DNA from 2 places in the Mycolicibacterium sichuanense genome. Region 1 is predicted to be linked to the other one. Evidence: riboswitches for the same ligand, from Rfam matches in the RefSeq annotation. Region 1 holds a riboswitch; the other holds the start of a gene.
What was found. Region 1 has a riboswitch for glycine ahead of SBI80_RS04530 (L-serine ammonia-lyase). Riboswitches for the same ligand answer to the same signal wherever they lie in the genome.
Positions count from the first base shown of each region.

Region 2: it holds a riboswitch for glycine, as region 1 does, so the genes downstream of both, gcvP (aminomethyl-transferring glycine dehydrogenase) here and SBI80_RS04530 (L-serine ammonia-lyase) in region 1, are expected to answer to the same signal.

Region 1 covers NZ_JAWQPU010000001.1:926,717-938,327, reverse strand. The annotation lists gene SBI80_RS04560 (sensor histidine kinase) at 1-513, opposite strand, end outside; gene nagA (N-acetylglucosamine-6-phosphate deacetylase) at 654-1,802, opposite strand; gene nagB (glucosamine-6-phosphate deaminase) at 1,811-2,596, opposite strand; gene SBI80_RS04545 (PTS sugar transporter subunit IIA) at 2,597-3,082, opposite strand; gene SBI80_RS04540 (PTS transporter subunit EIIC) at 3,219-4,811, shown strand; glycine riboswitch at 4,917-5,006, shown strand; gene SBI80_RS04530 (L-serine ammonia-lyase) at 5,255-6,646, shown strand; gene SBI80_RS04525 (extracellular catalytic domain type 1 short-chain-length polyhydroxyalkanoate depolymerase) at 6,651-7,577, opposite strand; gene SBI80_RS04520 (TetR/AcrR family transcriptional regulator) at 7,726-8,298, opposite strand; gene SBI80_RS04515 (VOC family protein) at 8,370-8,768, shown strand; gene SBI80_RS04510 (DUF5313 domain-containing protein) at 8,765-9,181, opposite strand; gene SBI80_RS04505 (MarR family winged helix-turn-helix transcriptional regulator) at 9,208-9,690, opposite strand; gene SBI80_RS04500 (LLM class flavin-dependent oxidoreductase) at 9,810-10,976, shown strand; gene SBI80_RS04495 (MarR family winged helix-turn-helix transcriptional regulator) at 10,973-11,473, opposite strand; gene SBI80_RS04490 (VOC family protein) at 11,593-11,611, shown strand, end outside.
Region 2 covers NZ_JAWQPU010000006.1:398,207-409,817, forward strand. The annotation lists gene SBI80_RS20285 (malate synthase G) at 1-473, shown strand, start outside; gene SBI80_RS20290 (substrate-binding domain-containing protein) at 579-2,669, shown strand; gene SBI80_RS20295 (alpha/beta fold hydrolase) at 2,666-3,535, opposite strand; gene gcvP (aminomethyl-transferring glycine dehydrogenase) at 3,545-6,415, opposite strand; glycine riboswitch at 6,457-6,576, opposite strand; glycine riboswitch at 6,577-6,675, opposite strand; gene SBI80_RS20305 (MerR family transcriptional regulator) at 6,708-7,331, opposite strand; gene SBI80_RS20310 (bifunctional nuclease family protein) at 7,546-8,040, opposite strand; gene ftsR (transcriptional regulator FtsR) at 8,098-8,835, opposite strand; gene garA (glycogen accumulation regulator GarA) at 8,835-9,311, opposite strand; gene gcvH (glycine cleavage system protein GcvH) at 9,438-9,833, opposite strand; gene SBI80_RS20330 (DUF881 domain-containing protein) at 9,884-10,675, opposite strand; gene SBI80_RS20335 (small basic family protein) at 10,679-11,011, opposite strand; gene SBI80_RS20340 (DUF881 domain-containing protein) at 11,046-11,611, opposite strand, start outside.

The DNA of each region.
Region 1 (11,611 bases):
GGGATTGATCATCAGCAACGAGATCACCCACCCGACGATCACCGTTCCCGCGATCACGCCGCTGCAGATCAGCAACACCCGCATGTGCAGCTCGTCGATCCGGTGTTGCGTCTCGGCCAACGGGGCACCAAGCGCGATCGATCCCATTCCAGCGGCAAACGTGCGCACGCGGTACTGCACACCGTCGATCGAGGTGGTGGCGTACCCGTTGGGCAACTCGGGCAGGACTATGTTCGTCGGCACCGACACCGTGATGCCGCCGATGCGGGCGGTCCGCACCACGTTGCCGTCGGGCATCGGCTGCTGGGCGTCGGTGTTGGGCGAGCTGTTCAGCAGCGTGCTGACGTCACCGAGGCTGCTCACCGAATCGAGCCGGCGATCGAGCTGGCTGTACTGGTCGTCGGTGACACCCACCCACACCCACGTGCCGAGGACGATGACCAGCAAGATCACTGCGAGCGCGGAGACCACCACGATGGCCCGCAGGGACAGGACCCGGGTCAGTGGTGACATCAATCGGTACACCCGATCGTTGATTTCCACTATCGGAATCGCCGAGGGAGCCCTGGGCCTCTGGCGGCCGTGATCAACACCCCTGACACGCTACTGAGGGTACGTGGGCCGTGCTGCACGCGGCCGGTCTCGCGCGACCCTCATGCGGGTGCGGGGTCGGCGACCCACCCGCCACGGCGCAACGCGCCCGTCACGACGAGGTCGCCGTCGAGTACTACCGCGTCCGCGGGGGCCCCGGCCACCAGGCCCGCATGGGGAAGCCCGAGTGCGCGAGCGGGATTCAGCGACGCCTGCCGGACCGCCAGGTGCAGCGCCTCGTCTCTGGGCAGGCCGCTGTGTTCCACGGCGAACGCGAACACCCGGTCCATCGTCGCGGTACTGCCTGCGATGGTGTCCGTGCCCGCAACCCTGGCCACCCCGTCGACCACGTCCACGGCCAGGGGGCCGAGCAGGTAGCGTCCGTCGGTCATCCCGGTGGCGGCCATCGCATCGGTCACGAGCGACACCCGGTCGGGTCCCACCGTCGCCGTGACGTGCCGATAGACCGCGGGATGAACGTGAACGCCGTCGGTGATCACCTCGACGGTCACGCGCGAATCCTCCAGCAGCGCGACGATGGGCCCCGGCTCGCGGCGATCGATCGGGCGCATGGCGTTGAACAGGTGCGTGGCCACGGTGGCACCGGCCTCGATCGCCGCTGCGGCCTGGGCGTAGGTGGCCTCGGTGTGCCCCACCGCCACCACTACACCGGCGGCCACCAGCTGGCGGATGGCCGCGAGCGCGCCGTCGCGTTCCGGTGCGATGGTGACCATGCGGATCGCGCCGCTCGCGGCGTCCAGGAGGCGGTCGATCTCGTCGGGATCCGGGTCGCGCATCAGGTCGGGTCGGTGCGCACCACACCTCGATGTGGACAGCCACGGACCTTCGAGGTGGATGCCGTCGATCAGACCGGCGCGGACGTCGCCCGCCAATTCACCCACCTGCCTGAGCAATTCGTCGGGGTCAGCGGTGACCAGCGACGCGACGAGCCCGGTACTGCCGTGGCGTCGGTGCAACCCGACGGCAGTGACGGTCTCGGAGTGGACGGCGGTCGAGAAGTTGGCTCCGGCGCCGCCGTGCAGGTGGGTGTCGACGAACCCGGGGACCACCGTCGCCGCGCCGAGCGCGTGGTCGGGCGCCCGCGGCGGAGCACCCGCGCCCACCGCGGTCACCCCACCGTCGGACATCTCGATCCAGCCGGGGCGCAACGACTCTCGGCCGGTCAATACGGTAGCTGCGGTGAGGAGCATGACCGAGTTCAGATGCCTTGCCAGGCCGGCTTGGACTGGTAGGTCTCACGGTAGTAGTCGACCAGTTGCAGCCGTCGGGCGGCGGCGTCGTCGAGCAGGACCGTCACGTGCGGATGGTGCTGCAGGACGGTCGCAGGCCACATCGCACTGACCGGACCCTCCACCAGGTGGTGAACCGCCTCCGCCTTGCTGCGGCCCGTGGCCACCAGGATGACGTGCCGAGCCTGCATGATCGTTCCAAGCCCCTGGGTCAGGCAGTGCGTCGGCACCGCGTCGACGTCGTCGCCGAAGAAGCGGGCGTTGTCGATTCGCGTCTGCCGCGTCAGCGTCTTGATCCGCGTCCGCGAGGCCAGGGACGAGCCCGGCTCGTTGAACGCGATGTGCCCGTCGGTGCCGATCCCGAGGATCTGCAGGTCGACGCCACCGGCAGCGCGGATGGCGTCCTCGTAGGCCTCGCACGCCGCGGGGATGGCGGCCGCTGCGCCATCGGGACCCTGCACGGCGCCGGGGGCGAAGTCCACCCGCGAGACGAACACCGTGTCGATCACCGTCCGGTACCGCTCGGGGTGGTCGACCGGCAGCCCGACGTATTCGTCGAGGGTGAAGCCGCGGGCTTGCCGGAACGAGATCTCGCCGGCCTCGTGGCGTGCCACCAGTTCGTCGTAGATCGCCAGCGGCGAGGACCCGGTGGCCAGACCGAGCACCGCCGTGGCCTTGCGCTGCAGCAGCAGAGTGATCGCGTCGGCGGCGATCCCGCCGATCTCGCCGGCGTCGCGGCAGATGACGACTTCCATCTAGGTGGCCGCCGTCGGCTTGGTCGCGGTGAAGAGAGTTTCCCCGGTCGCTATCTCGGCACCCGACGTCACCGCGTCGGAGGCGACGACGTTTCCTGGCTCGCGCTCGTCCATCACGACCACGGGAACGATGGGATCGAGCCCCTTGGCCACGATCGCGGGTACGTCGTAGGTGATGACCAGTTGACCCGCCGTGACCTCGTCGCCCTGACTGACGTGGGTCGTGAAGCCCTCACCCTTCAGCGCGACGGTGTCCAGCCCCAGGTGCACCAACACGCCGACGCCGTCCGGGGTGAGGACTACGTAGGCATGCGGAAGCAGTTTCAGCAGTCGTCCGCTCACCGGCGCGACGGCCTCTACGACAGCGCTGGGGGGTTCGACCGCCGCGCCGTAGCCGACCATGCCCTGCGAGAAGACCGGATCGGAGACGTCGCGAAGCGGTATCGCACGTCCCGAGATCGGGGCGAGGACTGATGTGGTGCTCACTGCGGCTCCTTCGTGGCGACTGTGTGCCCAACAATACGAGCGCCCCGCAACAGGGTCTCGTGGTCCGGGGTTCTCGTCTAAGCTTCCGCACAGCGTGGGCGGGGGCGACGGGTGCGCACGAGGAGGGTGACCGACGATGAGCGAGACCATCGAAAATCAAGGGCCGCAACCGAAGTCGGGGCTGCGCATTCCGGGGTTCGCGCAGCTGCAGCGGCTTGGCAAGAGCCTCATGCTGCCGATCGCAGTGCTGCCGGCGGCCGGAATCCTGCTGCGGCTGGGCCAAGACGATCTGCTCGGGCGCATCAAGGCACCGGTCATCGGGCCGTTCTTCCAAGCGATGAGCGCGGCGGGCGACGCGATCTTCAGCAATCTCCCGCTGCTCTTCGCCGTCGGCGTCGCCATCGGATTCGCCAAGAAGGCAGACGGTTCGACGGCGCTGGCCGCCGTCGTCGGCTATCTGGTGGTTCAGGCGGTGTTCAAGACGATGTCGCCGATCGTCCTGGCCGGTCAGGTCGACAAGGCGGGCGAGCAGGCCCAGATCAACTACAGCGTGTTCGCTGGAATCGTGGTCGGTCTGCTCACCGCGTGGCTCTTCGATCGCTATCACACCATTCAATTACCCTCGTATCTCGGCTTTTTCGGGGGTCGGCGCTTCGTGCCGATCGTGGTCTCCCTGGCGTGCCTCTTCCTGTCGTTCGCGATGAGCTACTGCTACCCGCTCTTCGACGCGGGCTTGACCGGCCTCGGCAAGTTCATCGGCGGCTCGGGAGCAATTGGCGCGTTCGTCTATGGATTCGCCAACCGCATGCTGATCCCGCTCGGTCTGCACCACATCGTGAATTCCTTCGTGTGGTTCATCTACGGCGACTATCAGGCCCCCGACGGCAAGGTGGTCACCGGTGAGCTCACCCGCTTCGCCGCGGGTGATCCCTCCGCGGGTCTGCTGACCTCGGGCTTCTATCCGATCCTGATGTTCGGTCTGCCGGCCGCCGCGCTGGCGATGATCCACGTCGCCAACAAGAAGCAGCGCAAGGTGGCAGTCGGCATCCTGTCGGCGGCCGCACTGACCGCCTTCCTCACCGGTGTCACCGAGCCGCTCGAGTTCGCGTTCATGTTCGTGGCCTTCCCTCTCTACGTCATCCACGCCGTGCTCACCGGGCTGTCCCTGGCGATTGCCTACCTGCTCGACATCCACCTCGGCTTCTCGTTCTCCGCCGGCCTCATCGATCTGCTCCTGTACGGCACCGCGCCGGCCGCGAAGAACATCCCGCTGCTCATCGGCATGGGCGTGGTGTTCTTCGTCGTCTACTACCTGCTGTTCCGCTTCGCGATCACGAAGTGGAACATGCGGACCCCCGGCCGGGAACCCGACGACGAGTTCGAGGCCGAAGAGCGGGCCAACCTCGGCGAGGGCGCCGATGCAGCCACCGCGGTGATGCCGGGTGCGCCAGGCACCGCGACCGAGACCCGCACCGCCCCCGCGCCCGCGCAGGTCGCGGAGAGCACCGCCGAGCAACTCATCGCCGCCTTCGGTGGTCGGGCCAACCTCGTCAACGTCGACGCCTGCATCACGCGCCTGCGCATGGAGGTGGCCGACACCGGCAAGGTCGACCAGGCTCGACTCAAGAGCCTCGGCGCTGCCGGTGTCATCGAGGTCGGCAACAACGTCCAGGCGGTCTTCGGGACCCAGGCGGAGGTCTTGAAGAACGACATCATCGACGTCCTCTAGGACGCCGGGCGCCGAAACGACCCCCGCGACGCTGGCCGCCTGACCGCTTTCATGGCAAGGGCGCTTGATCGCGAGTAAGTTTCCGTCCACAACTCAATACGCTGTCGACGCGCAGCGGGAGATCCCCGTTCTCGGGGTGCCGTAGGAGCAACATCCTCCCCAGGAATCTCTCAGGCCCAGTACCGCCGCGCCGAGGCAACTCTGGAGAAAGCGCCGGGCACGACAGCGGCACTTACCGAAGGTGAATGGCACGCCCGTGGCGTCGCTCAATCTCTCAGGTCTCAGGACAGAGCGGGGAGGCGACCTGCACCGTCACATGCCGACCAGAGGTTCATCATGTCCATCCCAGCCCAGTCCATTTCCACCCTGCAAATTCCCACCCAGCCTCTTCCCACCCAGCCTCTTCCCACCCCGCCAATTCCCACCCAGTCCCTCGCCACCCGATGACCATCAGCGTCTTCGAGCTGTTCTCCGTCGGCATCGGCCCATCGAGTTCGCACACCGTCGGCCCGATGCGCGCCGCGGCGCGCTTCGCCGGCGAGGTCAGCCAGCGCGGGTTGCTCGATGCGACGGCGGACGTGCGCGTGGACCTGTACGGATCGCTGGCCGCCACCGGTGCGGGTCACGGCACGATGGCCGCGATCCTGCTCGGGTTGGAGGGTTTCGCGCCCGAGACCATCGACACCGACGAGATGGAGAGTCGGTTGTCCACCCTGCGGGAGCAGGGTTGGATCCTATTCGGCGGCGCCCAGCAAGTGGCACTGACCGAGGATGCGATGGTGTTGCGGCCCTTGACCGTTCACGAGCGGCACGCCAACGCGATGACGCTCGCCGCGTTCGATGCGGACGGCACCGAGCTGCACCGGCAGACGTACTTCTCGGTCGGCGGCGGCTTCATCGTCAGCGCCGACGACGAGCTCCCGGATGGCGATCGACCTTCACCCGTCGACGCTCCCCTCGCCTTCGACAGTGCCGCCCGGCTGCTCCAGCTCGCCGACGCCCAAGGTCTCGCGATCAGCCAGGTCATGCTCGCCAACGAGTGCGCCACCCGCTCAGAGGACGAGGTGCGCACCGGCCTGCTGCACATCCACCAGGTGATGCTGCAGTGCCAGCGCAAGGGCATCGAACGCACCGGCAATCTGCCGGGCACCCTCGGCGTGCGACGGCGGGCCCACGATTGGTACGAGCGTCTCGACCGCGACGATCCCGACCGCGACGTCGCCTTCGCCGAGGACTGGGTGAACCTGGTCGCACTCGCGGTCAACGAGGAGAACGCGTCCGGCGGACGCGTGGTCACGGCCCCGACGAACGGGGCCGCGGGCATCATTCCCGCCGTATTGCACTATGCGCTGCACTACACCCGCGCGGGCGACGCCGACCCCGACGACGTGGTGGTGCGGTTCCTGCTCACTGCGGGCGCCATCGGTTCACTGTTCAAGCAGCGGGCGTCCATCTCGGGCGCCGAGGTCGGCTGCCAGGGCGAGGTTGGTTCGGCAGCCGCGATGGCGGCGGGAGCGCTGGCCGAGATCCTCGGCGGCACCGCGCAGCAGGTCGAGAACGCCGCCGAGATCGCCATGGAGCACAGCCTGGGCCTGACGTGCGACCCGATCGCCGGCCTGGTGCAGATCCCGTGCATCGAGCGCAATGCGATCTCGGCCGGCAAGGCCATCAACGCCGCGCGGATGGCACTGCGCGGGGACGGTTTTCACCGCGTCAGCCTCGACCAGGTGATCGAGACGATGCGCGCCACCGGGCTGGACATGAACTCCAAGTACAAGGAGACCTCGACCGGCGGACTGGCCATGCACGTTCCGGTCAACCGGGTGGAGTGCTGAGACCTCACCTACCGTGGGCGGTGAAGAATTGCGCGCTGGCCAGCGACGCGTTCGTCGCCCCCGTGGTGGGCCCGGCGTCGGGCAGGGCGAAGTTGCCGCTGGGCCAGGTGTGTCCGCCGCCGTCGATCTGGATGAACACCGCCGACGTGCCACCGGCGCAGCCCACCGAGGTGTAGCGCCGCAGACCGGTACCGTCGCCGACCGAGGGCAGGGCCTCCTCCACCGGGGCGTCCGAGCAGCCGTCCGCGGCGCGCCATCGGGCCGCCAGCGCCGGCGCCGAGAGGATGTCGCTGGCGCCACCCCGACCCACCATGCCGCCGCCACCGAACGGCACCACACCGTCGGCGGTGCCGTGGAACTGCAGGACCGACACCGGCCGCGACGGCGCGCACGGAACCCCCGAGCCGAGCGTGCCCGCCACCGGCGCGACGGCCGCGACGACGTCGGCGCGATCGCAGGCCAATCGATTGGCCATGAAACCCCCGGCCGACATGCCGGTGGCGAAGACCCGGCCCGGCGGGATGCCGTAGTCACGGACGAGTCGATCGACCAGCGCGACTAGGAAGCCGACGTCGTCGACGCCTTGCCGGTCTGGTGTCGAGGCGCCGCGTCCGTCGGCCCAGCTCTGGTCGATGCCGTCGGGGTAGGCCACGACCAAGCCAAGCGCGTCGGCGGCAGAATCGTAGTTCGAGATCGCCTCCTGCGCCTGACCCGTCGCGCCAGCGCCGTGCAGGTTGATCACCAGGCCCGCGGGCTGGTCATTGCCGGCCGGGGCGTGCACCAGGTACGTGCGTTGCAAACCACCGAACGACAGCTCCCCGCGCGTGTTGCCGGGAGGACCTGCCGCCGCGGACCCGCTGAGGCCGATCAGCGCGCAGCCGAGCGCAGTGACCAGGCCCGCCACCCATGCGCGCCCGGCAACCGTCAACATGCGGCGCCCACTTCTCGAAGCAATGCTCTCATCGGTGTCGACACGCGGGTCATTGAACGCAGCCGAGCTTGACGGCGGGTGAACGGCAGGTGCCCGACGAGATTTGCGCATGCCGCGTGCATTGACGGCCGCGCCCCGCGCAAAACCCCTACGCCCCGACCAGACCGCCGACCACACTCCTGACCAGCGATGTGACGAACGCGGCATCGATCACTTCGCGGGCAAACCAGCGCCGGTAGTACAGCGGCCCCATCAGCGCCGAGACGACGAACGCCCGATCCGTGGCTTCGGCGATCTCCCCCCTGGCCGCGGCCCTGTCGAGCACTTCGCGCAGTGACGCCGCGTGCCCTCGCTGGATCGATGCGTGCACCTCGGCGAAGGCCGGATCGCGCTCGGCGACGTCGACGAGCGACGGGACGACCGACGACCACCGGGCCGTCACGAGGAGTCCGCCGATGGCGACGAGGAGTTCGACCAGGTCGGTCTCCAGGGCGCCGGTATCCGGGACCGGATGCTCGGCACTGATCCGAACCGCCGCCTCGAGCACCAACGCCTCCCGCGAGGGCCAGTGTCGGTAGATCGTGGTCTTGGCGACGCCCGAGCGGCGTACCACCTCGTCGACGCTGAAACCGCTCACCCCGCTCTGGCTGAGCAGCTCCAAGGTGGCGCTCAACACGCGATCGCGAGATCGCGCGATCCGCCCGTCCACTGCATCTGCCATGGAGCCATCTTGTCACAACGCTACGCTACGGTGTCGTATCGTTTCTGACTTCGAGGACGGGATCCACGACCATGCAGTTCGCCTCCATCCGCATCATCACCGACGACGTCGAGCGGCTCGTCGAGTTCTACGAACACGTCACCGGCGTCGCGGGCGTACGACACACGCCGCTGTTCGCCGAGCTCGTGATGCCGCCCTTCGCACTGGCGATAGGACACACCCAGACCACGGCCCTGTTCGACGTGGACGACTTGCGCGCCGGTGAGAACCACAGCGCCATCGTCGAATTCGAGGTTGCCGACGTCGACGCCGAGTGGGAGCGCCTGGGTTCTGCGGTCGCAGACTGGGTGCAACCGCCGACCACCATGCCCTGGGGCAACCGCTCGACGCTGTTCCGGGATCCGGACGGCAATCTGGTCAACCTGTTCACCCCGGTGAGCGCGGACGCCATCGCCAGGGCCCGCCGCTAGAACGGACTGCTGTTGGCCTGTCTGCGCGCCGACTCTGGACGCGGGCCGAAACGCTCGATGTAGTCCGCGTGCAGACGGGCGTCCCGCTTGCGACGGATGACGTCGACCAGGTTGGGGTCCAGACCGTGCTGAGCCAGCCGGTGGCGGCGCCAGACCTTGTTGAGCGCCAATGACATCAGCACCGCCCAGGCGTAGATCGGCACCGTCATCTCCATGTGCACGTACAGCGACGCAGGCAGCAGCCAGAAGGGCGCCAGCACGATGAGCGGTGGAATCGCCATGCGAATCAGGTGGCGGCGCACCGCCCCGTGGTCGGCCAGATCATGGGCGACCCAGTCCCGCATCGAGTCGGGCAGGCGCCGCCCATACGAATAGGCGACGTACTGCAGCGGGGATGGCTTCTCGTGGGACATGCTGCCCTCCTTGGGGTGGACGTCGCTCACGGCAGGGCCGTCAGCGCAGCGGAATTGATGCGGGTGAGCACGCGGTGCAGCTCCTCGAGCTCGGCGAGGTCGACGCCGAGCCGGGCCACCACGGCCGGCGGAATCTGCAACGCCTGGGTGCGCAGCTCGAGGCCCCGGTCGGTGAGCTCGACGGCGGTGGCGCGCTCGTCGATCGCACTGCGACTGCGCGTGACGAACCCGAGCGCCTCGAGGCGCTTGAGCATGGGAGACAGCGTGGCCGAGTCGAGCTGCAAGGCAGCGGCGATCTCCTTGACCGTGAGCGCCGGCCGGCCAGCCGCGGTCGCGCGCCGATGATCCCAGAGCGCCAACATCACCAGATACTGCGGATGAGTCAGACCCAAGGGCTCCAGCAGGGGGCGATACACCGCCAACACGGCACGGTTGGTCACTGCCAACGCAAAGCACACCTGACGCTCGAGCGCGAGCGGATCGATCTCGGACTGGACGGAAGCGGACACAAGATAGATCGTACGCTAATAGTTAGTGCACTATCAATGTGCCGCGGGTCGCACGTTCCGTCGCATCCGCCCTCGCCGAAACGCCGGAGCCAACCCAGCGGGCGAGTCAGAATGACCCGATGCGCTTCGGAAACTTCATGGCCCCGTTTCACCCCGCCGGGCAGAACCCGACGTTGGCCATCGAGCGGGACCTCGAGCTGATCGTGGCGATGGACCGCCTCGGGTTCCACGAGGCATGGGTCGGCGAGCATCACTCCGCCGGTTTCGAGATCATCTCCTCCCCCGAGGTCTTCATCGGCGTGGCCGCCGAACGGACCAAGCACATCAAGCTCGGCACCGGGGTCAGCTCGTTGCCGTACCACCACCCGCTGCTGCTTGCCGATCGCATGGTGCTGCTGGATCACCTGACGCGCGGCCGCGTGATGCTCGGCTGCGGACCCGGTCAGCTCACCTCCGACGCCCACATGCTGGGGATTCCTGCCGATGCGCAGCGACCCCGCATGGAACAGTGCCTCGATGCGATCGTGCGGCTCCTGCGCGGGGAGACGGTCACGGTGCACACCGACGGTTTCACCCTGCAGGACGCCCGCCTGCAACTAAAACCGTACAGCGACCCCTGTTTCGACATCGCGGTGGCCGCCTCGTTCTCACCCACCGGGCCGCGCGGCGCGGGCAAGCACGGCATTGGCATGCTCTCGATTGCCGCAACGGCCAGACAGGGCATGGATCTGCTTGCCCAACACTGGAATACGTGGGAAGAGGTGGCCCACGAGCACGGGCACGTCGCCGACAGATCGAAGTGGCGCCTGGTAGGGCCGATGCACCTGGCCGAGACCCGGGAACAGGCCGAGCGCGATGTCGATTACGGGATCGCCGAGTTCTCCCGCTACTTCGCCCACATCCTGCCGTCCGGGCCCGTGCGGGGCGAGACGACGGCCGAGATCATCGCCAACAACCGGGAGTCCGGCTTCGCGGTGATCGGCACACCCGACGACGCCGTGGCCAAGATCGAGGAGCTTATCGAGGCCAGTGACGGTGGGTTCGGAGCATTCCTGCTGTTCGACCATGACTGGGCGGCCCCGGCGGCCAAGCTGCGCAGCTACGAGCTCTTCGCCCAGTACGTGATACCGCACTTCACCGGCCAACTCGCCGGCCCGATCGCCTCCCGCGACTGGGTGACCGGCAGCGGTTCCGAATTCGTCGACCGGGCCACCCACGCCATCGGCAAGGCGATCGAGGACCACGCCGCCGAGCGGCGCTCGGCGCACACCCCGACGAGTTCCTAGTCCGACTTCTGGTCGTAGCGGTGATAGGTCGCCGACATGGAACCGTCCGGGTCGACCCGATTCAGGATGGCCTCGCCGATGTCGGCCAGCTGACGAATCTGCTCGGGGGTCAGGGCGTCGATGACGTTGTACCTCACGTTGGCCACGTGCCCCGGTGCCGCCTCGCGCACCTTGCGCCAGCCCGCCGTCGTCAGGCGCGCATTGGTGGCACGCGCATCCTCCGGGCAGGGAAGCCGCTCGACCAGACCTCGGTCTTCGAGCCGCTTGATCACGTGCGACAACCTCGGCAATGTCGAATTCGTCTGCAGTGCAAGGGCACTCATGCGAAGCGTCCGCTTCGGAGCCTCGGAGAGCATCGCCAGGGCGAAGTACTCGAAATGCATCAGATTGGCGTCGCGTCGCAACTGCGCATCGAGGACGCCGGGTAGCAGTTCCAACACCGAGGCAAGACGTACCCAGGCGGCCATCTCGGCGCGGTCGAGCCCATCGGCATTCATCAACCTCATTCTGCCATGAGTAGTTGTAGGTACAACCAGAAGTCTGCTACCGTCATGCTTGTAGCTACAACGAAATGGCCGTCGCCACGACGGCCCGTCCACCGAGGGGAGCTCAGCCCATGGCCGTTGCGCCAGTTC
Region 2 (11,611 bases), on a different contig from region 1:
GTACCACCATCGACGAACTGCTCACGATCCCGCTGGCCAAGGAGCTCGCGTGGGCTCCCGAGGAGATCCGCGAGGAGGTCGACAACAACTGCCAGTCGATCCTCGGCTACGTGGTGCGGTGGATCGACGCCGGCGTCGGCTGCTCCAAGGTCCCCGACATTCACGACGTGGCCCTCATGGAGGACCGCGCCACGCTGCGCATCTCGAGCCAGCTGCTGGCCAACTGGCTGCGCCACGGCGTCATCACCGCCGACGACGTCAAGGCCAGCCTGCGGCGGATGGCGGCCGTCGTCGACGAGCAGAACGCCAAGGACCCCGACTATCTGCCGATGGCGCCGGACCCCGAGGCCAGCATCGCGTTCGAGGCCGCACAGGAACTCATCCTGTCGGGAGCGGCGCAGCCCAACGGTTACACCGAGCCGATCCTGCATCGGCGCCGCCGGGAGTTCAAGGCTCGCCACGCCGGGCAGTGACTAGACTTCGTCGGGGCTCACCGAGACGGCGTCCGGCGACGCCTCGGCTCGGTGAGTGACGCAGCCCGACGATCGCGACGGACACGAGGAGGACAGGGGTTAGGGATGGGCAGGCACAGCATTCCGGACCCCGAGGACTCCCCCGACGAGGTGCCGACGGGCGCCGACCAGCCGGGTCGTCCCGGTAGCGACTACCCCGACGACGAGTACGGCCCCGCTGACTACCGACCCGGCGAGGGATCCGGTGAGTACGAGTCCGGTGAGTACGAAAGCGCCGACTACGACGCCGATTACGACGACGATTACGACGACCACTGGGCGCCGGCGCGGGGCAACGACTTCTCCGACCTCGGGGACTCCGAGCCAGCATCACACCCCGAAGCGGAACGGGACGAGGAAGAGACGACGCACGCGTTCGCCGCGTCGGCTCCGCCGCCCAACCGTCGTGACTGGGACAGCAGCGAGTGGACCGGCAGCCATCGCGCGATCCAGCCCAAGCGACGCGGCATCAGCGTCGGCGTGATCGTCGCGCTCGTCACCGTCGTCGTGGTCGTCGGTGCAGTCATCGGGTGGCGCTTCTTCGGCGACGCCCTGTCGCACCGCTCACAGGCGGGTGCGGCCCGCTGCGTCTCGGGTGAGGTCGCCGTCGCGGTCGTGGTCGATCCCTCGATCGAACCGCAGATCACCCCACTCGCGGACAAGTACAACCAGTCCGCCGATCCCGTCGGCGACAAGTGCGTCAAGATCGGAGTGAAGTCCGCCGACGCCGATCAGGTGGTCGACGGCTTCGGCGGGACGTGGCCCGCGGACCTCGGTGAGCGGCCGGCCCTGTGGATCCCGGGCAGTTCGATCTCCGAAGCCCGACTGGAGGCGTCGACGGGTGAGAAGACCGTCAGCGACAGTCGGTCACTGGTCACCTCGCCGGTAGTGCTCGCGGTGCGGCCGCAGCTGAGGGCTGCTCTGGCACAACAGAACTGGGGCGCGCTGCCCGGTCTGCAGAACAACGCGACGTCGTTGGACGGGCTGAATCTGCCGGGTTGGGGCTCACTGCGACTGGCGTTGCCGATGTCCGGAGGTGGCGATGCGACCTACCTCGCCGCCGAGGCCGTGGCGTCGGCCGCGGCACCGCCGGGCGCGCCAGTCACCTCGGGCGCCAATGCGGTCGCCGCACTGATGGCGGGTCAGCCGAAGTTGGCCGACGCCAAGGCGTCCACGGCGCTGGATGCCCTCCTCGGGGCCGCCGATCCCGCGACGGCCGACGTGCACGCCGTGGTGGCCACCGAGCAGCAGATCTTCCAGCGCGGCACGCAGTCGGGCGCCAAGGACCGGTTGGCCGCCTGGCTGCCCCCGGGGCCGACGGCGCAGGCCGACTATCCGACGGTGCTGCTCGCGGGCAACTGGCTCAGCCAGGAACAGATCAGCGCGGCAAGCGAATTCGCGCGATTCCTGCGCAAGCCCGAGGCGCTGGCCAGCCTGACCGAAGCGGGCTTCCGCTCCAACGGCGCCACGATGCCGGCCAGCGACGTGACCGACTTCCCGGCCCTGCAGGCACCGCTCTCGGTGGGTGACGGCAGCACCAGGGCAACGCTGGCCAACCTGGTCAGCACCCCCGCCCAGAACCCGGCCGTGACGATCTTGCTCGATCAGTCCATGACCACCGACGAGGGTGGCAAGTCCCGGCTGGCCAACGTGACCGCCGCGCTCACCGCGCGACTGCAGGCGCTGCCGCCCAACGCCGCCGTCGGATTGTGGACCTTCGACGGCGTGGCCGGGCGTTCCGAGATCGCGCTGGGAGCACTCGACGAACCCATCGGCGGCCAACCCCGCTCGGCGGCACTGACCACCAACCTCAACGGCCAGGTGGCCAGCAACGGCGGCGCCGTGTCGTTCACGACGCTGCGGCTGCTGTATCCGGATGCCGTCGCCAACTTCCGGGATGGACAGCCGAATTCGGTGCTGGTGATCACCGCGGGTCCGCACACCGACCAGTCGCTGGACGGGCCCGGCCTTCAGGACTTCGTCAAGCAAACCTTCAACCAGGCCAAGCCGGTGGCGGTCGACGTGATCGACTTCGGGTCCGACCCCGACCGCGCCACCTGGGAGGCGGTCGCGCAGACGACCGGTGGCAGCTACCGCAACGTCGCGAGCTCTGCGGGTCCAGACCTCACCGCGGCGCTGACGGCAGCTATCGGCTAACGCGGGCCCAACGACTCGAGGGCGCGCTCGGCGAACACCCCGGGCACCTCGACCTGTGGATAGTGGCCGACGCCGGGAAGCTCGACGACCTTGGCGGCGGGGCGCAACTCACGCAGTCCCGCCAGCACGTTCACCGTGGCCACCGGATCCTCCAGCGCCCACAGGAAGCTAAGCGGCTTCGGCCAATTCCGCACCGCGCCGTGCCACCGCGACGCATGGCGCACCCGCTCGTCGAGGTAGGAGATCGTCAGGTGGGAGATGCGGTGGCCGCCGTCGCGGGACAGCAACGCCCATTGAGCTTCGGCCTCCTCGTCCGACAGCGGGTGGCCCGCGCTGAACAGCTCACCGAAGCCCGTCCGGAACGTCCTGCGGTTGGCCAGCCGCGCGGCGAGCGGCCCAAGTGGTCCCCGCAGCACCTTCTGCATCGGCCGCAGGGATGCCCGTTCCAGGATCACGCTGCCGTTGGTGAGTACTGCCGCGCGAAGGTCGAAACTCAAGCGCCTCTCGATGTCTCGAGCCAGTAGCTCGGTGGCGACCGAGGTGCCCATGTCGTGGGCGACGAGCACCACTGGCCCGGAGATCTCGGCCGCCACGACCGTCTCCACCAGGTCGGACTGCTCGAACAGGCTGTAGCGATGCGGTCGGGGTTTGTCGGACAAGCCGAACCCGAGGAAGTCCATCGTCAGCCAGGCGCGATCACCCAGGTGGGGCACCACGCTGCGGTAGTCGTACGAGCTCGACGGATACCCGTGCAGCATCAGCACCGTCGGCCCGGTACCCGCCGATGCCCGGACGAAGACCGAACCCACCGGCGTCTCGACGAAGTGTCCTCCGTCGAGCCAGTCCTCGACGCTTCTGGGCAACATCGGCCCAGGTTAGGCGAAGGCCTCCACCGGCGGGCAGGAGCACACCAGATTGCGGTCACCGTAGGCGCTGTCGATGCGGCGCACCGGCGGCCACACCTTGGGCCGGAAGCCCTTGCCAAGCGGGTAGGCCGCCTGCTCGCGGGTGTAGGGGTGCTTCCAGTTCTCCACCAGTAGGCACTCGGCGGTGTGGGGGGCACCGCGCAGCGGGTTGTCCTCGACCGACCAGGCCCCGGAACCGACCTGGTCGATCTCGGCGCGGATCGAGATCATGGCCTCGCAGAAGGCGTCCACCTCGGCCAGGCTCTCACTCTCGGTGGGCTCGACCATCAGCGTGCCCGCGACGGGGAAGCTCATGGTCGGCGCGTGAAAACCGTAGTCTGCCAACCGCTTCGCCACGTCGTCGACCGTGACGCCGGTGGTCTTGGTGATGGTGCGCAGATCCAGGATGCACTCGTGGGCCACCATGCCGTTCTCGCCCGTGTAGAGCACGGGGTAGTACTCGTCGAGCCGGCGGGCGATGTAGTTGGCCGACGCGATCGCGGTCAGGGTCGCCGCGCGCAGGCCGGGTGCTCCCATCATGCGGATGTAGGCCCACGTGATCGGCAGGATCGAGGCCGAACCGTAGGGCGCCGCCGACACCGTGTAGTGCTCACCGAGTTCGTCGGCGCGCGGATGTCCCGGCAGGTACGGCGCCAGATGGCTGCGCACCGCGACCGGCCCGACACCGGGACCGCCGCCGCCGTGCGGGATGCAGAAGGTCTTGTGCAGGTTCAGGTGGCTGACGTCGCCGCCGAAATGCCCCGGCCGGGCCAGCCCGACGAGCGCGTTCAGGTTCGCGCCGTCGACGTACACCTGTCCTCCTACGTCGTGGACGGCGGCACAGATCTCCTCGACGTCGTGCTCGTAGACGCCGTGCGTCGACGGGTAGGTGATCATCAGCGCCGCGACCCGGTCGCCGTGTTCGGCGATCTTGGCGCGCAGGTCGTCCAGGTCGACGTCACCGTTGGCACGGCAGGCGACCACTACGACGCGCATACCGGCCAGCGCCGCGGACGCCGCGTTGGTGCCGTGCGCGCTCGACGGGATCAGGCAGATGTTGCGTTGCGCGTCACCACGACTCAGGTGGTAGGCCTGGATGGCGAGCAACCCGGCGTACTCCCCCTGCGATCCCGCGTTGGGCTGCAGCGACACCGAGTCGTAGCCGGTGAGCTGGGTGAGCCAGGTCTCGAGGTCGGCGATCAGCTTGCGCAGCCCCGGGGTGTCCGATGCCGGTCCGAACGGGTGCTGACGGGCGAACTCCGGCCAGGTGATGGGTTCCATCTCGGCGGCGGCGTTGAGCTTCATCGTGCACGAACCCAGCGGAATCATGCTGCGGTCGAGCGCGATGTCCTTGTCCGACAGCGAGCGCAGGTAGCGCATCATCTCGGTCTCGGTGCGGTAGCGCGTGAAGGCGGGGTGGGTCAGGAACGGCGAGGTGCGGGTGGCGATCTCCGGGCCCGCCCAGTGTTGACCGCCGCGGCTCGCGCCGAAGGCCTCGAGCACCTGCTCGACGTGGGTGGCGGTGGTCGCCTCGTCACATGACATCGAGACGTGGTCGGCGTCGACGAGCCACACGTTGATGCCGCGCTCCTTGGCGGCGGCGCGGACCTCCTCGGCCCGGCCGGGCACGCGGGCGAGCACGGTGTCGAAGAACGCGTCGTGCACCACCTCGACACCGGCGTCGGTGAGTCCGCTGGCGATCGCCAGCGCATTGCCGTGGACCCTGTGCGCGATTGCAGTCAGTCCGTCGGCGCCGTGGTAGCTGGCGTACATCGCCGCCATCACCGCGAGCAGCACCTGCGCGGTGCAGATGTTGCTGGTGGCCTTGTCGCGGCGGATGTGCTGCTCACGGGTCTGCAGGGCCAGCCGGTAGGCGGCCGACCCGTCGGCGTCCACCGACACGCCGACCAGGCGGCCGGGCAGCTGACGGGCATGCTTGGCGTGCACGGCCAGGTAACCGGCATGCGGGCCGCCGAATCCCATTGGGACGCCGAAGCGTTGGGTGGTGCCGAACGCGACGTCGGCGCCGAGGTCTCCCGGCGGGGTGATCAGCGTGGCAGCCAGCAGGTCGGCACCGATCGCGACCAGTGCGCCGCGCTCGTGGGCCTGAGCGACCAGTGCACTCCAGTCGGTGACGCGTCCGCTGGCGCCAGGCAGCTGCACGATGACGCCGAAGAAGTCCCCATCGGGCAGGCCCTCGCGCAGGTCGGCGGTGACGACCTCGATGCCCAGCGGCTTGGCGCGCGTCTCGATCACCGCGGCAGTCTGGGCGTAGACGTCGACGTCCACGGCGATCCGGTTCACCGAACCCTTCACCGCGCGGTGCATCAGCGTCATGGCCTCTGCGGCCGCGGTGCCCTCGTCGAGCATGGAGGCGTTGGCGACCTCGAGGCCGGTGAGGTCCTCGACCATGGTTTGGAAGTTCAGCAGCGCCTCGAGCCGGCCCTGGCTGATCTCGGGCTGGTAGGGCGTGTAGGCCGTGTACCAGGCGGGGTTCTCCAGGATGTTGCGGCGCAGCACGGCCGGGGTGAGCGTGTCGAAGTACCCCTGACCGATCATCGAGACGGCGACGGTGTTCGCGTCGGCCATCGCGCGCAGTTCGGCCAGCGACTGCTCCTCCGACGCGGGCGGCGGAAGCTGGTCGAGTCCGGGCGCCACGCCATCGGCGGTCAGCGCGTCGAGAATGCCCGCGGGCAGCGCCTTCTCGGCCAGTTCGCCGAGGCTGTCGACACCGATGACCCCGAACATCGTCGCGACGGCGTCGGTGTCGGGTCCGATGTGCCGGTCGGAGAAGCGGGGGGTGTGGTGCTCATTGCGGGGATGGGGCGGGGTACCGGACAAGGGAGGACCTCTCACACGTCAGAGCGTGGAACCGCTAGCGGTCCTCTCCCTCTGTCGTCGACCCGTGACGGGTGCCTGAGAGATTCGGCCGGAGCCGGCCAGGGCCGGTTTCTGCCTTTCCCCATGGGCGGGCGAACATCCGCCGCTTTCCAGAGGCATCGTGGCTCCGCGCGGTCCTGGGTGCCTGAGAGGTTGACGGAGAGGTGTTGCTCCTTCGGCGTCCGCAGCTGGCGACCACGGAACTCTCCCGCGAGGGGGCGATGCGGTGCCGAGTCTACCGGAGTGCCGGGATCTAGCCGATCTTGCGGTCGCGGTGCTTGCGGCGCGAGGCCAGCTCGTCCTCGGGGCTGGGGATGGACTCCCCGCCGTCGGCACGCTCACCCGGGAAGTCGGCGATGGCGCCGGTGAGTTCGCGCATGGCACCCGAGACCGCGATGCCGAACACGCCCTGACCACCTTGCAGAAGGTCGACGACCTCTTCGGCGGAGGTGCATTCGTAGACCGTGGTGCCATCGGAGAACAGCGTGATGTTCGCGAGGTCCTTGACGCCGCGCTGGCGTAGGTGATCGACCGCGACACGGATGTTGTGCAGCGAGATGCCGGTGTCCAGAAGCCGTTTGACGATCTTGAGGACCAGGATGTCCTTGAACGAGTACAGCCGCTGGCTGCCCGAGCCCGCCGCACCGCGGATGGACGGGACCACCAGCGAGGTGCGTGCCCAGTAGTCCAGCTGGCGGTAGGTGATGCCCGCGATCTGGCACGCACTGGGACCGCGGTAGCCAACCAATTCGTCCGGCACCGAGTCGTCGGGAAACAGGCCCGCCTGGATGGGTTCGCCAGGTGCGGCTGAGACCACCCGCTCCGGGGTGCCGCTGGATGTGAGATCCAACTGCTCCTGACGTGGCGTGTCGCCCACTGCCCATCCTCTCGCCGATCGAACTGGATACGTGCCCACGAGCCGTCAGCGACGGTTCAGCACGTTTGCTCCGAGTTCTCGAGTATGTCGAGCATACGCTCCCTGCTCGGCACTCACTGCCTCTCGTAGTGAATGAAGTATGGCTGTCGACGGGTTCCATCGGGGAAACTCGCTCCGCGTGTCGAGCGCGTGAGACGTATCCGTGACTATCGCGTCAGGTGGCCTTGAAGTCGTCGGGAGACACACTGTCGAGGAACTCCTTGAACTTCTCGACCTCGTCCTCGCGCACCGCGCCGGTGGTCTCCTCGTCGGACTCGTCCGGAATCAGCAGGCCCGCCTCGGCGAGCACCGCCTCCTCGACGTAGATCGGCACCCCGACCCGCATGGCGATCGCCACCGAGTCCGAGGGGCGCGCCGAGACCTTGATGTCGCGGTCGAAGACCAGGTCGGCGTAGAAGGTGCCCTCCTGCAGGTCGACGATCCGCACTTCCTTGAGCGAATGGCCAAGGGCGGTAATCAGATCCCGGATCAAATCGTGGGTCAGCGGGCGGGCCGGTTCGACGCCCTGCTGCTCCAGCGCGATCGCCTGGGCCTCGGTCTGACCGATCCAGATCGGCAGGTAGCGATCACCATTGGATTCGCGTAGCAGCAGAACCGGCTGGTTCTGGGGCTGCTCAACGCGAATTCCGATCACACGAACTTCGCCCATCTGTGTCTGCCCTCCGCCTGAAAGCCGGTCCTGAAACCGTCGTGCCGAGTCTAATCCTCAGCGATCGAGTACGTCGCGCACCGCAGACTTGATCAGCGAGGTGTGCAACGTGATGGCCAGTGCAGCGACCTCGCGGGCCAGGTCGTCGGCGCGGTCTCGCGCGCCTGCCTTGACCACCGGCCCGGCGATCTGGGCGATCAGGTCCGACTGCCGGTCGGCGGCCGAACGGAACGCCCGCAGGTGCCGGGGTTCGACGCCGTAGTCGGCCAAGGCCTTGGCGCACTGCGCCGTCACGACAGAGTGCTCGTCGAAGAACCCACCGGGCCCGGTCCTGATCACGCCCGCCTTGATCAGCGAGCCGAGGAGTTCTTCGTCGACCCCAGAGCGGGACAGCAGGTCCTCCCGGCTCAGCCGGACCTGGGCCGGCGCGACGGCGGCCGTGTCGTAGGCGCTGGCGTCACCGGCCCGGTCCTGCGAGACCTGGACCAATCGCGGTACGCCATAACCGGTTCCGGTGTCGGGGAGCGCCCCGTCGGGCTGCGCGTCGAGTTGGGCCTTGATGACCTTCAACGGCAGGTAGTGGTCCCGCTGAGCGGTCAGGATGAAGCGCAACCGCGCACAGTCGTATGCGGTGAATCGCCGGTAGCCCGAGCCCGAGCGTTGCGGCGTGACCAGACCTTCGGCTTCCAGGAAGCGGATCTTGGAGATGGTCACGTCCGGAAAGTCGGGTCGCAGCGAGTCGAGGACCGCTCCGATCGACATCCCGGCGAGCGCTGGGGTGTCGGGCGCGGTCATTAGCCTGCCGTGCTGCCGTCGTCGCCCTTCGGTCCGGTGAGGAAGACCAGTCGGAACTTTCCGATCTGGACTTCGTCGCCGTTTGCCAGCACCGCGGAGTCCACGGGCTCGCGGTTGACGTAGGTGCCGTTGAGACTGCCGACGTCGACGACCTGGAACTCACCGGACTCGAGCCGGAACTCCGCGTGGCGGCGGCTGACGGTGACGTCGTCGAGGAAGATGTCGCTGTCGGGGTGGCGACCCGCCGAGGTGCGCGCTTGATCGAGCAGGAATCGCGACCCTGCGTTCGGACCGCGCTTGACGACGAGCAGGGCCGAACCAGCCGGAAGTCCCTCGACTCCCGATACGGCGTTGTCACCGCCCGTTGCTGGCGGGGCGTCCAATTCGTTGAGGAAGTCCGATCGAAAGACCGATGTGGTCTCGACCGTCACTTCTTCGGACTGATCAGCTCCCGAACTGGTGTCGTTGTCCGTCACCCGGTGCTCCTCACTGGCTGCTGTGGCGATGGTCGGCGGACACGCCAACCACGACGCCGGCCGTCATGCGTCTCGAGACGACCGTACCGCGCGCCGGGGTCGGCCGTGTCCACCACCGCCTGAATTTCATTCGTCGAGGGTCGCGCCGTAGGCGTCGGCGTCGAGCAGACCGTCGAGTGCCTCGGAGAGCTCGGCGGCATCGATCTGCAGGTCGACGAGCCATCCGGCGCCGTACGGATCGGAGTTGACCAACTCCGGCGAGTCCGCGACGTCGCCGTTGACGGCAACCACTTTCGCGGTGATCGGGGCGTACAGATCCGAATTCGACTTCGTCGACTCGACGGTGCCGAACTCGGCGCCGGCGGTGACTTCGGCGTCGACGTCGGGCAGCTCGACGAAGACGACGTCCCCGAGCGCGGCCTGGGCGTAGTCAGTGATGCCGACCCGGACGGTGTCGTCGCCGGTCCGACGCACCCATTCGTGTTCCTCGGTGTAGTAGAGATCGGACGGAATCTCGCTCACTGGGCTCCTCATTGGCCTCGGTGGTCATCAGCGTGGTGCGGATGTCGTGCTCACTTGACTGGCTGAGCGTATTGGCGGGGTTTCGGTTGCCGCAAGGCGGTCACGTTCACCACGCCAGCCTGTTGCACCGACATTGTGCCGCCAACCCGCTCGACACTGTCCACGGCCCCGCCTGGGATGTTCATCGCGGCGGCCAGGGTGGCCGGATCGCCAATTGCCAGAACGGAATAGGGCGGGGACAGCGTGGTGCCGTCGACGACGAGCGCACCGGGCTGCCCGACCACCCAGGTGTCGACGCCGACCCGCACCGGCGGCTGGACCGGACCGCTGATCTGCATGGCCTCGGCGCCCGCGGCGCGCAGCTCGTTGACCACGTCCAGCATGGTCTCCGGCGACACTCCAGGAGCGGTGTCGGCGATGGCGATCGTCACTCCGGGTCCGGTGGCAGCCACCGTGCCGATCAGGATCGACAGGGCCGCCAGCCGCGCCCGCGCGTTCTCGATCGCCGCCTCGTCGTTGCTGCCCGAGAACTGCAGCGACTCGAGCGTGCGCTGCAGGTCGGCGACCTCGGTATTGAGCGCGGCTTCGCGTTGCTGCAGCGAGTCGAGCAGGACCAGCAGGTCGGCCGGCCTTGCGGTCTCCAGGGAGTCTCCAGATTCGGTCTGGCGCGCCTGCGTGACGATGGCCACGCCGAGCAGCACCACCAGCACGATGGCCAGCCCCCCGAAGACGAGCTGGGACCGGCTGCGGCGGGGGGCGGGGGGCGCGGCGCCGGCGCGCCGCTCGTGCCTGCCGTGTTCGGGGGTCGGTTCGGGGGTCGGTTCGGGTTCGGTCTCGGTCATGGCTCAGGCGCCGAACAGTCTGCGCCGCAGGGCGGCGGCGTTGCCGAAGATCCTGATGCCGAGCACCACGATGATCGCCGTGGACAGCTGGGTCCCCACTCCCAGCTGATCGCCGACGAAGACGATCAGCGCGGCGACGAGCACGTTGAAGACGAACGACACCACGAACACCTTGGCGTCGAAGATGCGCTCCAGATACGCGCGCAGGCCGCCGAACACCGCATCCAGCGCCGCGACGACCGCGATCGGGAGGTAGGGCTGGATCGCCTCCGGCACGCTGGGATGGAACACCAGGCCGAGGACGATGCCGACGACGAGTGCGGCTATACCGACCATCTATCTCCGATCACGCTCTCTACGGATTCCCGCATCATGGCCCGACCTGCTTGGCGAAGTTGACGTCTCGGACCGAGCCTGCGGGCAGCTTCAAGTCGTCGGCCTCGCCGACGGTGACCATGACGCCGTACGACGCCTCCAGCAGATGCAACCGTGCCAGCGCCGGGCTCTGGCCGAAGGTGTCGGATATCCCGTGCGGCGGCCCGACGGCCAGGACCACGTACGGGTTGGCGATGGGCTGATTGTCGACCAGCAGGCCCCCGCCCGCCTGGCGGATGGTGACGTTCGGTCCGATCCGCACGCCGCCGACGGCGATGGCCTCGGCGCCGCTGACCCACAGCGAGTTGACCACCAGCTGCAGATCCCGGTCGAGGATGACCTGCGGGCTGCCGGCGACCCGCTGCTTGGTCACGTCGGTCAGGTCGCGGGCCGCGCTGGGCTCGGTGATGGTGACGGTCAGGCCGGGGCCGTGCACCGCGGTGGCCGCGGCGGCGAACTCCGCGACGTCGAGGTCGGCCAGCAGCTGACGGCCGCGCTGGTCGCCCTCGAGCCGGCTGCGCCGCTCCGACTCGACCCGTCCCGCCAGCGCATTGCGCCGGG